Regions from separate parts of the Pseudomonas sp. 31-12 genome, predicted to be linked through region 2. Evidence: riboswitches for the same ligand, from Rfam matches in the RefSeq annotation. Region 2 holds a riboswitch; the other holds the start of a gene.
The links. A riboswitch is a leader RNA that binds a small molecule or an ion and turns the genes downstream of it on or off. The one in region 2 is predicted to bind cobalamin.

Region 1 (7,222 bases), 1.8 Mb from region 2:
CCGCCATCACCGGCCCGGCGTTCGGGCTGTCCCAGGTCGGGCCCTGGGTGCGCCAGCATTTCAACGCCAGTCGGGTTTTGCCCAGCAGTGCGTAGGTCAACGCCACCAAGCGCGCAGGAATGTAGTTGAGGACGTCGTCGATCTTCGCCGCCGCCCAGCCGAAACGCTCGAAGCGTTCGTTGCGATAACCCCACATCGCATCAAGGGTGTTGCTCAAGCGATAGAGCACCACGCCAGGCGCGCCGGCCACGGCAAACCAGAACAGCGCGGCGAACACCGCATCGCTGCCGTTCTCCAGGACTGATTCGGTGGCAGCGCGGGCGACTTCGGTTTTGTCCAGTTCGCTGGTCTGACGGCTGACCAGATAGCCCACGCGTATGCGCGCCTCAATCAGATCATCACTGCGCAGAGCCTTGGCCACCGGCTCGACGTGTTCACCGAGGCTGCGCATGCCGAGGGCGCAATAGAGCGCAAGGATCTCGACGATCCAGCCGACATAAGGCGCCCAGGAAAACGCCGTGGCCAGCAAGGTCAGCGGCAACACGGCAATCACCCAAGCGGTGACGCCGTGACTGCGCCAGCCACGCCCCTCACCATTGAAACGTTGCTCGATGCGGTCGGCAAAACGGCCGAACGCCACCAGCGGATGCCAGCGTTTGGGTTCACCCAGCAGCGCGTCCAGCGCAACCGCGGCGACACTCAATAACGCCACACTCATTGACTCACTCCCCAATAATTTTCATACAGCAACTCACTGAGCGGACGCGGCTGCGCCCACCCTTCGAGTACCAGCATCGGCGCCGGATAGAATTCCTTGACCGGACCGAGACAAAGAACCGCCAACGGCTTGGCCCCGGCGGGCAAACCCAGCAAGTCCGCCAGCGCTTGCGGCTCGAACAGCGACACCCAGCCCATGCCCAGGCCTTCCGCGCGAGAGGCCAGCCAAAGGTTCTGGATCGCGCAGGACAACGAGGCCATGTCCATTTCCGGCAAGGTGCGACGCCCGAAGATGTGGCGCTCGCGATCGTCCATCAGCGCGGCGACCAACACCTCGGCACAGTCGTTGATGCCTTCGACCTTGAGCTTCATGAATTCGTCGGTGCGCTCGCCGAGCGCTTCGGCGGTACGGATGCGTTCTTCTTCCACCAGTTGCTGGATCTTGCCGCGCAGTGTCCGGTCGCTGATGCGGATGAACCGCCAGGGCTGCATCAGGCCGACGCTCGGCGCCTGGTGGGCGGCTTCGAGCAGGCGTCGCAGTAACTCGGGCTCGACCGTGCCACCGCTGAAATGACGCATGTCACGGCGTTCAGCAATTGCCCGATAAACCGCTTCGCGTTCGGCCTCGGAGAAGGCGTTGTCGCTCATGGCCTCTTCGCGGGCAAGCCCGCTCCCACAGGGTTTTGGTCAGGCGCAAATAGCGCTGCAACCGCCGATGGATTGGACGGAAAATAATAGTGCACATAAGAGGCGGTCATCCGCCCCTCACGATAAACCGCCTCAGCCCCACGCCCGCCATTGGGGCTCAGCCCGCGGGCAATCGGCTCAAGCTCGGTGCTGGTCAGCGAATGGTGATAGGTGTGCCCGCGCAGCGAACCTTCCGGCAACTCAACCGCTTGCAACGCCAGCGCAGCAAGACGCTTTTGCATCACCGCATCACCTTTGAGCAAGCCGACCAGTTCGGCGCGAGTGCCTTCGACATCGGTCAAGGAGTCGAGCAGGTACAACATCCCGCCACACTCGGCCAACAACGGTTTGCCGGCAGCATGATGGGCGCGGATCGCATCGAGCATCGAGGTGTTTTGTGACAGCGCCACATGGTGCAGTTCCGGATAACCACCCGGCAGATAAAGGCTGTCCGCCTCCGGCAAATCAGCATCGCGGATCGGCGAGAAGAACGACAATTCAGCGCCCATGGCCCGCAGCAAATCCAGGCTCGCGCCGTAGGTGAAAGCGAATGCTTCATCACGGGCCACGGCGATTCGGATGCCTTTAAGCAAAGGCTTGGCGGCGATCACATCGGGCCCGGCGAATTCCACGGCGGGCGGCAGCGCCACATCGCAACTGCTGGCCAGCGACTCAGCCGCCGAATCGAGGCGCAGGTCGAGATCGTTCAACTCACTGGCCTGGACCAAACCAAGGTGACGGCTCGGCAATTCGATCCCGGTTTCCCGCGACAACGCGCCGTACCAGCGCAAACCTTCAGTCAGGCTGCCTTCGAGCAATTGCGCATGACGTAGCGTGCCCACACGGTTGGCCAACACACCGGCAAACGGCAAGTCCGGCTGATACTTCGCCAAACCCAGCGCCAGCGCTCCAAAGGTCTGCGCCATGGCCGTGCCATCGATCACGCCGAGCACCGGCACACCGAAGTGCCGCGCCAGGTCAGCGCTGGACGGCGTACCGTCGAACAGCCCCATGACGCCTTCGATAAGGATCAGGTCGGCTTCACCGGCGGCTTCCCACAACAGTCGACGACTTTCCTGCTCGCCGACCATCCACATGTCCAGCTGATACACCGGCGCACCGCTGGCGCGCTCGAGAATCATCGGGTCGAGAAAGTCCGGCCCGCATTTGAACACGCGGACCTTGCGTCCCTGATTGCGATGCAAACGGGCCAGCGCGGCGGTGACGGTGGTCTTGCCCTGACCGGAAGCCGGCGCGGCGATCAGTACCGCCGGGCAATGACGATGGCTATTCATAAAGCGCAGCTCACAACTCGACGCCTTTTTGCGCTTTGATCCCGGCCTGGAACGCGTGCTTGATCACACCCATTTCGGTGACCGTGTCGGCCAGTTCGATCATTTCCGGCTTGGCGCCGCGACCGGTGACCACCACGTGTTGCATCGGCGGACGTGCCTGCAAATCACTGAGTACCTGATCCAGATCGAGGTAGCCGTGCTTCAGGGCAATGTTCAACTCATCCAGCACCACCAGACCGATCGACGGGTCACGCAACAGTTCCTGGGACACCGCCCACGCGGCCTCGGCGGCGGCGATGTCGCGCTGACGGTCCTGGGTTTCCCAGGTGAAGCCCTCGCCCATCACATGAAAACGCACCTGCTCCGGGAAGCGCCGGAAGAACAGTTCTTCGCCAGTGCTGTTGCGGCCCTTGATGAACTGCACCACGCCGCACTGCATGCCGTGGCCCATGGAGCGGGCGAGCATGCCGAAGGCCGAGCTGCTTTTGCCTTTGCCGTTGCCGGTCAGCACCAGCAGCAGGCCGCACTCGTTCGGCGAGTTGGCGATGCGTTCGTCGATCACGGCTTTTTTGCGCTGCATGCGCGCAAGGTGGCGTTCGTCACGATCAGGGGAATCAGTCATGGGGGAGCTCTCCGTTGAGGCTGGATAACGGCGGGCAGGCACAAGAATAGACGGCAAGAAGCCTGGCATCGCCCACCGTGATGCCGTTGGATGAATCAGGCCGGTCTCCGGGCTCATGAGCAGCATTCGCCGGACTGCGCGCCTTCCCATGTCGACAGTCGACACAGTGGCTCAAGGCGCAGTCTTCACTCATTTACCGTTGCGGGGGCAGCGCCGGGATCGTGACGTTTCGTCGCGTGAAGATAGTCACTCACCGGCTTCCCTGTTTCACTCTGTCGGCGTCGCCACAGAGCACCTGAAACAAGCGCGAAGGTTAGAGGGTTGGGGGTGGAGCGTCAATTGAAGACAAAGCCCGGGCGAGCGATATACTGCCGCCGGTCAATTTACTGACACCCCAACTTGCACCACACTGCCAGCAGTGATATCAAAGAGCCACAACCCAACAACAAAATTACAAGGGTGAGCACATGCAAGGCATGATCATCAGCAATCCGAAGCTGGAATTCCTGCGACCGGTGCTGGAACGCTGGTTTGACTGTATTGACCGCTACAATGCAGTGCGCGGCGATAACGACACGCCTTATTGGTACGACGAAAAAGCCAACCTTGGCTTACTCTCCGCCGCGGCCTGGATGGCGGAAATGGTCACGCTGCAACAAACGCCGACCCGTAAACAGAACGAAGAAGGCGAACGCAACAGTCGCGCCGATCTGTTTATCGCCACCGCCGAAGAACGCGCCTACCTGCAGGCCACGCAACGCTGGCCGAAGGTCAATAGCCTGAACCTGACCCAGGCATTGCAGGACATCACCAGCGACGCCAAACGCATCAGCTACGCCAGCGACCTGAAACTCGGCTGCCTGTTCGTTGCGCCACAAAAGGCCCAGCAGAGCGCGACGCCGGAAGAACTCCAGGACATGGTCGACGACCTGCAAAAGGAACACAGCTGCGCCGTGGCCTGGTATTTCCCGTACGCCTATCGCAAGTTGCGTAACGAAGCCGGCAACTATCACCCTGGCATCGCCGTCCTGCTCAAGGAAGCCCGCGGCTGACCGGTTGAACCATCGCGCGTCTAAGCTTCTCTATGATTAAGTCAATGCATTCATAGGGAAGTCCAGCATGCGCAAGCCCCAGCTCGTTCTTGTCATCGCGCTCGCCGGAGGGCTCGCCGCTTGTGGTGAAACCTCCAGCCTGCAAGTCTCCGACGGCACCGGCCCGTCACCCAAGTTGCCCGAACCGAACAAGACCCTGATCCCGACGGTGAATATCGCCCCGGCGATCGGCTGGCCGGAAGGTGCGAAACCCACCGCCGCAGCCGGCACTCAGGTGGTGGCATTTGCCGAGGGGCTCGATCACCCGCGCTGGCTCTACGTGCTGCCCAACGGCGATGTGCTGGTGGCTGAAACCAACGCGCCACCGAAACCCGATGACGGCAAAGGCATTCGCGGCTGGGTCATGGGCAAAGTCATGGGCCGCGCCGGTGCCGGCGTTCCCAGCCCGAACCGCATCACGCTGCTGCGGGACAAGGACCACGACGGCATCGCCGAAACCCGCACGGTGTTCCTGGAAAACCTCAATTCGCCTTTCGGCATGACGCTCGTCGGCAACGACCTGTACGTCGCCGACACCGATCGCTTGCTGCGTTTTCACTATGAAAATGGCGACACCGCGATCAAGTCGCAACCAATCAAGGTAGTCGATCTGCCAGGCGGCACGCTGAATCATCACTGGACCAAAAACGTCATCGCCAGCAAGGATGGGAGCAAGCTGTACGTCACGGTCGGCTCCAACAGCAACGTTGGCGAAAATGGTCTGGATCAGGAGGAAGGTCGGGCGGCGATCTGGGAAGTGGATCGCGCCACCGGCAACCACCGGATCTTCGCCTCGGGGATTCGCAATCCAAACGGCCTTGCGTGGGAACCGCAGACCGGCGCGCTGTGGACGGCGGTCAATGAGCGCGACGAAATCGGCAGCGATCTGGTGCCGGACTACATCACATCAGTGAAGGACGGTGGGTTCTACGGCTGGCCCTTCAGCTATTACGGCCAGCACGTCGACATTCGCGTCGAGCCGCAAAACCCGGACCTGGTGGCCAAGGCCATTGCCCCGGACTACGCGGTGGGCCCGCATACCGCGTCGCTGGGCCTGTCGTTTGCCGAGGGCAACACACTTCCAGCGCAGTTCAAGGAAGGCGCCTTCATCGGCCAGCACGGGTCATGGAACCGCAAACCGCACAGTGGTTATAAAGTGATTTTCGTCCCGTTCAGCGCAGGCAAGCCGACCGGGCAACCGGTGGATGTGCTGACTGGTTTCCTCAATAAGGATGAGAAGGCTATGGGCCGGCCGGTGGGCGTGGTGATTGATCAGCAGGGAGGTTTGCTGGTGGCCGATGATGTCGGGAACAAGGTGTGGCGGGTTTCGACCGCTAAATAGGTCTCAACTGCCAACATCTAACCAATATGAGAGCGGGCTTGCTCGCGAAGACGGCATTACATTCAACATCAATGTCGACTGTTATGACGTCTTCGCGAGCAAGCCCGCTCCCACATTAGATCGGTTCAGCGCCTACCTTTTGCGGCACAGCGTTAAACCATCCCCCAACGGCAACAACGACAGATCCACCCGCGTGTCATCCTTCAAGGCGCGATTGAGCGCCTGGATGGCGCGGGTATCTGCACTCTCGGGACTCTGCTCAAGCACCCGCCCGCTCCACAGCGTGTTATCGAACACTGCTAGCCCGCCAACGCGCAGTAAACGCAGCGCATGCTCCAGATAGCCCGGATAGTTAGCTTTATCGGCATCGATGAAGATCAGATCGAATTGCCCCGGCTGATTCAGCTGAGCCAAGGTTGCCAGCGCAGGCGCCAGGCGCAGATCAATACGATGGGCGAGCCCCGCCTCCTGCCAGTAACGGCGTGCGATAGCGTTGTAGTCGCCGGGGATATCACAGCAGATCAGCGAACCGTCCTCCGATAACGCTGCAGCCATGCACAAGGCGCTGTAACCGGTGAACGTGCCGACTTCCAGCAAGCGCTTCGCGCCGATGAGCTTGACCAGTAACGCGAGGAACTGCCCCTGCTCCGGTGCCACCTGCCAGCGCGCCATCGGCAGCGCCTGGGTTTCGTCGCGCAAGCGCTTGAGCAGCGGCGTTTCCCTCAGGGAAACGTCGAGCAGGTATTGGTACAGGGAATCGTCGAGATTGAGCGTGCGAGCGGTCATGACAACCTCTTCGGACAGAATGCTACGGGTTGCGCGCCAAGTGCTCAGGCTGCAGAACGCGCTTGGCGCTCAGATACGCTTTCTGCCAGTAAGCCTTGGACAGGCTGTCGAGCTTGACCGTGCCGCCAGTGGCCGGCGCATGAACGAAGCGGCCTTCGCCGACGTAGATCCCGGCATGACTGACCTGGGAGCCGCCATTGGTGGCAAAGAAGATCAAGTCACCGGTCTGCAGCCCTTCCTTGCCGACGCTGGCCGCCTGCATGCTGATCATTTCGCGGGTGGTACGCGGCAGGGAAATACCGGTGACATCACGGTAGACGTAACCGATCAGGCCGCTGCAATCGAAGCCCGAATCCGGCGTATTGCCACCCCAACGATACGGCGTGCCCACCAGGCCAAGCGCGCGGAACAGCACGTCTTCTGCCTCGGGGGAAAAGGGTTGCGGGTTACCGAAAACAATGGGGGCGCGAACCACCGGCGCGGGCGGCGGTGTGCGACTGGCGCAGGCGCTGAGCAGGGCTGCGAAGAGCATGATGGTGAGGCGGGCCGACATCGTCATAAGCAGAACATCCTGATCTGGCTGCGGCTTTTCCTGCCGCAAAGGCAGAAAAGAAAACCGCCTGCGCAGGACGCAGGCGGTTTGCCATCAATAATAGATCTGGATTCTAGCGGCTATCGGCCA
Region 2 (7,222 bases):
GACCAGGGTGCCTCCTGTGGGAGCGGGCTTTTGTGGCGAGGAAGCTTGCTCCCGCTGGACTGCGCAGCAGTCCCATTTTCTGGGTCCGCTTCGCGAACCAACGGGAGCAAGCTCCCTCGCCACAGAGGATCGTTCCCATGGGGTTCGGCGTCGGTATTCAGAGTTCGCGCGATGAGTTGAGCGGCGAACAGTTCTAGGCGCTCTCGGGTATCCCCGGCGGTGCGCCAGACTTCATCGTTAATTGATTGCAGTTCAACGGGACGCGGTCCGGTCCACGGCTCGGCCAACGCGCAATCCAGCGGATCAAACCCCAACTCGAACGCCTTGGCCAACGCCCGCAACAGACTCGATTGCGCCCCACGACCATCGCCACGGGGGATCCGCAACAGCGCCAACAACGTATCAATGCGCAAACGCCCGGTCGGCGACTCGCCAAAGATGTGCAAGCCATCGCGGATCTGCGACTCTTTCAAGTCGCACAGGTACGTGTCCAGCCGAGGCAACCAGATCGCCGCATCGGCGTCGCTGTTGAGCTTTTCGTCCAGTTGCAGTTCACGGTCGATGTGCGTGTCGCGCACCAGTTGCAGGATGTCGCGCTGCAACTCCCGGGCGCGGCGCGGGTCGAGCAACTGCGCTTCGTAATACTCGTCCGCCAGCAACTCAAGGTTGCGCAACGGTCCGTAGGTTTCGGCGCGGGTCAGCGGCGGCATCAAGTGGTCGATGATCACCGCTTGGGTGCGACGCTTGGCCTGGGCGCCCTCGCCCGGATCGTTGACGATAAAGGGATAGATATTCGGCAGCGGCCCGAGCAGCGCATCCGGCCAGCAGTTTTCGCAGAGCCCGACGCCTTTGCCCGGCAGCCATTCAAGGTTGCCGTGCTTGCCGACGTGAATCACGCCGTGGGCGCCATAGGTGTTGCGCAACCAGAAGTAGAACGCCAGGTAGCCGTGGGGCGGTACCAGATCCGGGTCGTGATACACCGCGCTCGGGTCGACCTGATATCCCCGCGCCGGCTGAATGCCGACGAAGGTCAGGCCAAAGCGCAGCCCGGCGATCATCATGCGTCCGTCGCGGCACATCGGATCGCTGTCAGGCGTGCCCCAGCGCTCCAGCACGGCTTGCTGATTGGCTTCGGGCAAGGCCTTGAACATCGCCCGATAGTCGTCCATCGCCAGGCTTTGCTGACAGGGACGCTGGTCAATCGTGTCGAGGTCGTTGCTGACGCCGCCGAGCAATTGTTGAATCAACGCAGTGCCGCTTTCCGGCAACTCGGCGGGCAGCGGATAGCCTTCGGTGTGCAGCGCACGCAGGATGTTCAGCGCGGCAGCCGGGGTGTCGAGTCCGACACCGTTGCCGATGCGACCGTCGCGGGTCGGGTAGTTGGCGAGGATCAGCGCGATGCGTTTTTCGCTGTTTGGCACCCGCGCCAGATCGATCCAGCGCCGCGCCAGTTCGGCAACGAAATCCATGCGTTCCGGTTGCGCCCGATAGCACACCACGTCCGACTGACTGCGCTCACTGCGCCACGCCAAGTCCTTGAAGCTGATCGGTCGGCTGATGATCCGTCCGTCCAGCTCCGGGAGCGCGATGTGCATCGCCAGATCACGCGGGCCGAGGCCCTGCTCGCTCGCGAGCCAACCGGGCTCGTTGTCCTGGGCGCAAATCGCCTGGATCACCGGAATGTTGCGGCGAAACGGCCGCAAATGCGGCGCTTCAGGGCTTGATTGCGCGAAGCCGGTGGTGTTGAGAATCACCCCCGCCTCGACTTCGTCCAGCAGGTCCTCGACCACCGTCAGGCAGCCGGGCTCTTTCAAACTGGCCACGGCAACGGGCAACGGGTTCAACCCCGCCGCCTGCAAACGCTGGCAGAAAACATCGATGAACGCCGTGTTCGCCGCCTGCAAATGCGAGCGATAGAACAGCACCGCCGCCACCGGTTGACCGGCCTGCCAGTCGGCTTGCCAATCGCTCAGTTCAGCGGGGCTTTTTTGTGGATGGTAAATCGCTGTGCGCGGCAGGGTTTGCGGCTCGGCCCAGGCGTAGTCGCGATCCAGCCAGCGATTGGCCAGACAGCGGAAGAAATCCAGGGCATTGGCCATGCCGCCCTGACGCAAAAACTGCCAAAGCCGGTCGCGGTCTTCGGCTATCACGGTGCTCAGGTCACTGAGCTCCGGGTCAGGACGATCATCGCCGGGCACCAGAATCAGTTGCACACCACGTTGGGACAGCTCCACCAGACGCTCGACACCGTAACGCCAATAGGCGATGCCGCCGTGCAGCGAAATCAGGATCACCTTGGCATGGCGCAGCACTTCGTCGACATACAGGTCGACCGAGGCGTGATTCTGCACCTGCATCGGGTTGGCCAGACGCACGCTGGGGTAATCGTCGGGCAACTGCTGCGCCGCTTCGGCGAGCAACGCCAGGCTGGAATCGCCGCTGCACAGGATCACCAACTCGGCGGGGGTTTGTCCAAGGTCGGCAATGTTGTCATCCGACACGAAACCGCCGGGCTGGGTCCTGAGCAGGTGCATGGCTTAAACGCTGAGCGCGGCGCGCAATTGCGCTTCAAGCAGCGTGGCGTCCAGTTCCTGGCCGATCAGCACCAGGCGCGTGGTACGCGCTTCTTCGGCGCCCCACTGACGGTCGAAATGCTTGTCGAAACGCGTGCCCACGCCCTGGATCAGCAAGCGCATCGGCTTGTTCGGAATCGCCGCGAAACCTTTGACGCGCAGGATGCCGTGCTGGACCACCAGTTGGGTCAGCGCGTCCAGCAGCAGGCTTTCGTCGGCTTGCGGCAGTTCGATGGAGATGGAATCGAAGGCGTCGTGATCATGATCGTCTTCACCTTCATGGTGGTAATCGTGATGGCTGTGACGGCTGTCGATGTGTTCTTCGGAACCGGCACCGAGGCCGATCAACACGTCCAGTGGCACACGGCCGCTGCTGGCTTCGATGACTTTGACGGCGGGCGGCAACTCTTCGGCGACTTCCAGGCGTACACGGGCGAGGTCTTCAGGGCTGATCAGGTCGGCCTTGTTGAGGATCACCAGGTCGGCGCTGGCCAGTTGGTCGGCGAACAGCTCGTGCAGCGGCGATTCGTGGTCCAGGTTCGGGTCGAGTTTGCGCTGGGCGTCGACCTGGTCCGGGAAAGCCGCGAAGGTGCCGGCGGCAACGGCCGGGCTGTCGACCACGGTGATGACTGCGTCAACGGTGCAGGCGCTGCGGATTTCCGGCCACTGGAAGGCTTGAACCAGCGGCTTTGGCAAGGCCAGGCCCGAGGTTTCGATCAGGATGTGATCAAGGTCGCCGCGACGGGCGACGAGTTCGCGCATCACCGGGAAGAATTCTTCCTGGACGGTGCAGCACAGGCAGCCGTTGGCCAGTTCGTAGACGCGGCCGTTGGCTTCTTCTTCGGTGCAGCCAATGGAGCATTGCTTGAGGATTTCGCCGTCGATGCCCAGCTCGCCAAACTCGTTGACGATCACCGCGATGCGGCGGCCCTGCGCGTTGTCGAGCATGTGCCGCAGCAAGGTGGTTTTGCCCGAGCCGAGGAAGCCGGTAACGATGGTGACGGGGAGTTTGGCCAGTGTTTTCATCGGATGCCCTTTGGCAAGGTGGCGGGCATACGGGACGACAATCGCAGCGACGGGCGCGCGCGGAAGAGTTCGCCACCGGATCACCCCGCCCGGTTGTAGTGAGAATCTGTGTCGAGGCAGGTCTCCTGGCTGACGGTGTGCCAAATGCAGATTGGCATTCGCTGCGCCTTCCCGCGAACCCGCTGGACAGGGTTTGCAGTGGCGTGGCAGCGAACATCACCGTTCACAGTTGCGGGGGCAGCCGCGGCATCGACCGCGTTCCCTTCTTAGCTTCGGCAAATGCCGAAGAACCTCGAAAGCGCAAGGCTACGCATCGTGTGGGGGCGGGTCAATGTCTCGTGAGACCTCACGCCCCCCTGTGGCGAGGGAGCTTGCTCCCGTTCGGCGGCGAAGCCGTCGCAATACCTGCTTGAGAGGTACGCCTGAAGGAATGCCGGGGGTCGCTTCGCAACCCAGCGGGAGCAAGCTCCCTCGCCACAGGTATTGGGTGTCGAATGAGAACCCATGGCAATTGACGCCAAACCCCCGCCCATGCTCTCCTACACGCCTTGTTACGGGTGCCCTTCACAGGGTGAAACGGGAAACCGGTGAATCATGTGCTTTACTCAAAGCCATGTCAGTCCGGTGCTGCCCCCGCAACGGTAAGCGAGCGAAGCGTCAGATCCACTGTGCCAGCAGTTCGGCATGGGAAGGTGATGCTTGCAGGTTCCGGCGAAAGCCAGCACCCCTCGTGAGCCCGGAGACCGGCCCGCAACACAAAGTGACCACTACGATCACTGAATAACAAACCCGCGGTGGGCGGGCGCTGTTGAACCTCTGCGTGCCCGACTCGCAGGGGTCTTCCATGCGCTCTATTCACCCGCTGACAGACCAGAGGGAAGCGCCATGTCGATCATCAGCAGCACCGGCCACAGCACCGCCAGCACCACCACAACCCTGAGCCAACGCCTGACCGCCGCCGTGTGTGCGTCGATCCTCGGCGCGTGTCTCGTCTATTTCGCCGGTTTCTCGCACATCGAAGCGGTGCACAACGCCGCGCACGATACCCGTCACAGCTCCGCCTTCCCGTGCCATTGAGACCTGTCGACATGATCAAGCGTATTGCGCAAACCGCAGGTTTCAGCGGGCTGCTGGCCGCCCTGTTGCTGACCCTGCTGCAAAGTTTCTGGGTGTCACCGCTGATTCTGCAGGCCGAAACCTACGAAAAATCCGAGCCGGCCGCGGTTGAAGTCCACGAGCACGCCGCCGGTGTCGCCGCTCACACTCACGACGCCGAAGCCTGGGAGCCGGAAGACGGCTGGCAGCGCCTGCTGTCGACCACGGGTGGCAATCTGGTGGTGGCTGTCGGTTTCGCCCTGATGCTCGCCGGTCTCTACACCTTGCGTGCACCGACCAAAACCTCTCAGGGCCTGCTCTGGGGCCTGGCCGGTTACGCGACCTTCGTGCTCGCGCCGACCCTCGGCCTGCCGCCTGAACTGCCGGGCACTGCCGCGGCTGATCTGGCCCAACGGCAACTCTGGTGGATCTGTACGGCCGCTTCCACCGCCGCCGGCATTGCGTTGATTGTGTTCAGCCGCCACTGGCTGATGAAGATCCTCGGCGTGGCGATTCTCGCCGTTCCGCACGTAGTCGGCGCGCCACAACCGGAAGTGCACTCGATGCTCGCTCCGGAAGCCCTCGAAGCGCAGTTCAAAATCGCTTCGCAGTTGACCAACATCGCGTTCTGGCTGGCCCTGGGCCTGATCAGCGCCTGGTTGTTCCGCCGCAAAAGCGATGGCCAATACCACGCATGATTGATACCTGCACGGCGCCGACTTTAGTGGTCGGCCTGGGCTGCCAGCGCGGCTGCCCCGCCAGCACGCTGCGGGCGTTACTCGATCAGGCACTGCAGGCTCATAAAATCGGACTTCACCAGATCAAGGCCCTGGCCAGCATCGACCTGAAGCGTGATGAGCCTGGCCTGGTCGAACTCGCCGAACAACTCGCGTTGCCGCTGATGTATTTCAGCAGTGAGCAATTGAAAGGTTACAAACCGCAACTCAGCCACCATTCGGACATCGCGTTCGAACGCACCGGCTGCTACGGCGTGGCGGAAAGTGCCGCCCTGGCCCTGGCCGAACACCTGGCCAAGGCACCGGCGAAACTGCTGATTTCACGACAAAAATATGCCCAGGCCACCCTCGCATTGGCCTGCGTTGCGTAAGATCCCCGATAATCCCCACCTCCGATCATGAGCAATCTTCATATCAAGCGTTGCCCGAGCCCTTTTTCCAACAGACTCTTTATTCAAAGGAACGGACGATGACCGTCTACTTCATTGGCGCAGGTCCCGGCGACCCGGAACTGATCACCGTCAAAGGCCAACGGCTGATTCGCAGTTGCCCGGTGATCATCTATGCCGGCTCTTTGGTGCCTGCCGCGGTGCTCGAAGGCCATTGTGCCGAACAGGTGGTCAACAGCGCTGAATTGCACCTGGAGCAGATCATCGAACTGATCAAGACCGCCCACGCCAACGGTCAGGACGTCGCGCGGGTGCATTCCGGTGATCCGAGTCTTTATGGGGCGATTGGTGAGCAGATTCGCTATCTGCGTGAACTCGGGATTGCGTTTGAAATCGTTCCCGGGGTCACGGCGACGGCGGCGTGTGCGGCGCTCTTGGGGGCGGAACTGACGCTGCCCGACGTCTCACAGAGTGTGATTCTGACCCGCTATGCCGACAAGACCGTGATGCCGGCCGGTGAAGAACTGGGGAGCCTGGCGCAGCATGGGGCGACCATGGCGATTCATTTGGGCGTGCAGCATCTGGAAAAGATCATCGCCCAATTGCTGCCGCATTACGGCGCAGACTGCCCGATCGCGGTGATTCACCGAGCGAGCTGGCCGGATCAGGATTGGGTGGTGGGGACGATTGAGGACATTGCCGGGAAGGTTGCGGCGAAAGGGTTTCGGCGTACGGCGTTAATTCTGGTGGGCCGGGTGTTGGGAAGTGATCAGTTCAGCGAGTCGTCGCTGTATCGCGCGGGGCATGCGCATCTCTACAGGCCCTGAGCCAAGCACAACGCTGAGATAAGTGGCTCTGTGGTGAGGGGATTTAGCGAAACGTCGCACCGCCCCGTTCGGCGGCGAAGCCGTCGCTAAACCTGATTGCGAGGTGCACCCGGAAGAATGCAGGGGGCCGCTTCGCTGCCCAACGGGGATAAATCCCCTCGCCACAGGTAAGTCCATTCACTCACAGATAATCGATCACCCATAAAAAAACGGCACTCACGGGTGCCGTTTTTTCATTTCGCAGCGAACACCTTAGTAGTAGGCGTTTTCTTTCTGCGTGTGGTCAGTCACATCGCGTACACCCTTGAGCTCGGGAATGCGCTCGAGCAAGGTGCGCTCGATGCCTTCGCGAAGGGTGACGTCTGCCTGGCCACAGCCCTGGCAGCCGCCGCCGAACTTCAGCACCGCGATGCCGTCTTCGACCACATCGATCAGGCTGACCTGACCGCCGTGGCTGGCCAGCCCCGGGTTGATCTCGGTTTGCAGGTAATAGTTGATACGCTCGTTGACCGGGCTGTCGGCGTTGACCATCGGCACTTTGGCGTTGGGCGCCTTGATCGTCAGCTGGCCGCCCA

Region 1: linked by a shared signal. The riboswitch ahead of cobO (cob(I)yrinic acid a,c-diamide adenosyltransferase) and the one ahead of cobW (cobalamin biosynthesis protein CobW) in region 2 are both predicted to bind cobalamin.

Annotation. Positions count from the first base shown of each region.
Region 1 is NZ_CP029482.1:2,088,259-2,095,480, reverse strand. It holds gene cbiB (adenosylcobinamide-phosphate synthase CbiB) at 1-718, opposite strand, end outside; gene bluB (5,6-dimethylbenzimidazole synthase) at 715-1,365, opposite strand; gene DJ564_RS09715 (cobyrinate a,c-diamide synthase) at 1,362-2,699, opposite strand; gene cobO (cob(I)yrinic acid a,c-diamide adenosyltransferase) at 2,710-3,321, opposite strand; cobalamin riboswitch at 3,402-3,635, opposite strand; gene DJ564_RS09705 (hypothetical protein) at 3,789-4,373, shown strand; gene DJ564_RS09700 (sorbosone dehydrogenase family protein) at 4,441-5,754, shown strand; gene DJ564_RS09695 (class I SAM-dependent methyltransferase) at 5,887-6,540, opposite strand; gene DJ564_RS09690 (C40 family peptidase) at 6,563-7,099, opposite strand.
Region 2 is NZ_CP029482.1:3,845,697-3,852,918, forward strand. It holds gene cobN (cobaltochelatase subunit CobN) at 1-2,534, opposite strand, end outside; gene cobW (cobalamin biosynthesis protein CobW) at 2,538-3,599, opposite strand; cobalamin riboswitch at 3,697-3,909, opposite strand; cobalamin riboswitch at 4,138-4,366, shown strand; gene DJ564_RS18125 (CbtB-domain containing protein) at 4,485-4,676, shown strand; gene DJ564_RS18130 (CbtA family protein) at 4,688-5,392, shown strand; gene DJ564_RS18135 (cobalamin biosynthesis protein) at 5,389-5,802, shown strand; gene cobM (precorrin-4 C(11)-methyltransferase) at 5,901-6,647, shown strand; gene nfuA (Fe-S biogenesis protein NfuA) at 6,900-7,222, opposite strand, start outside.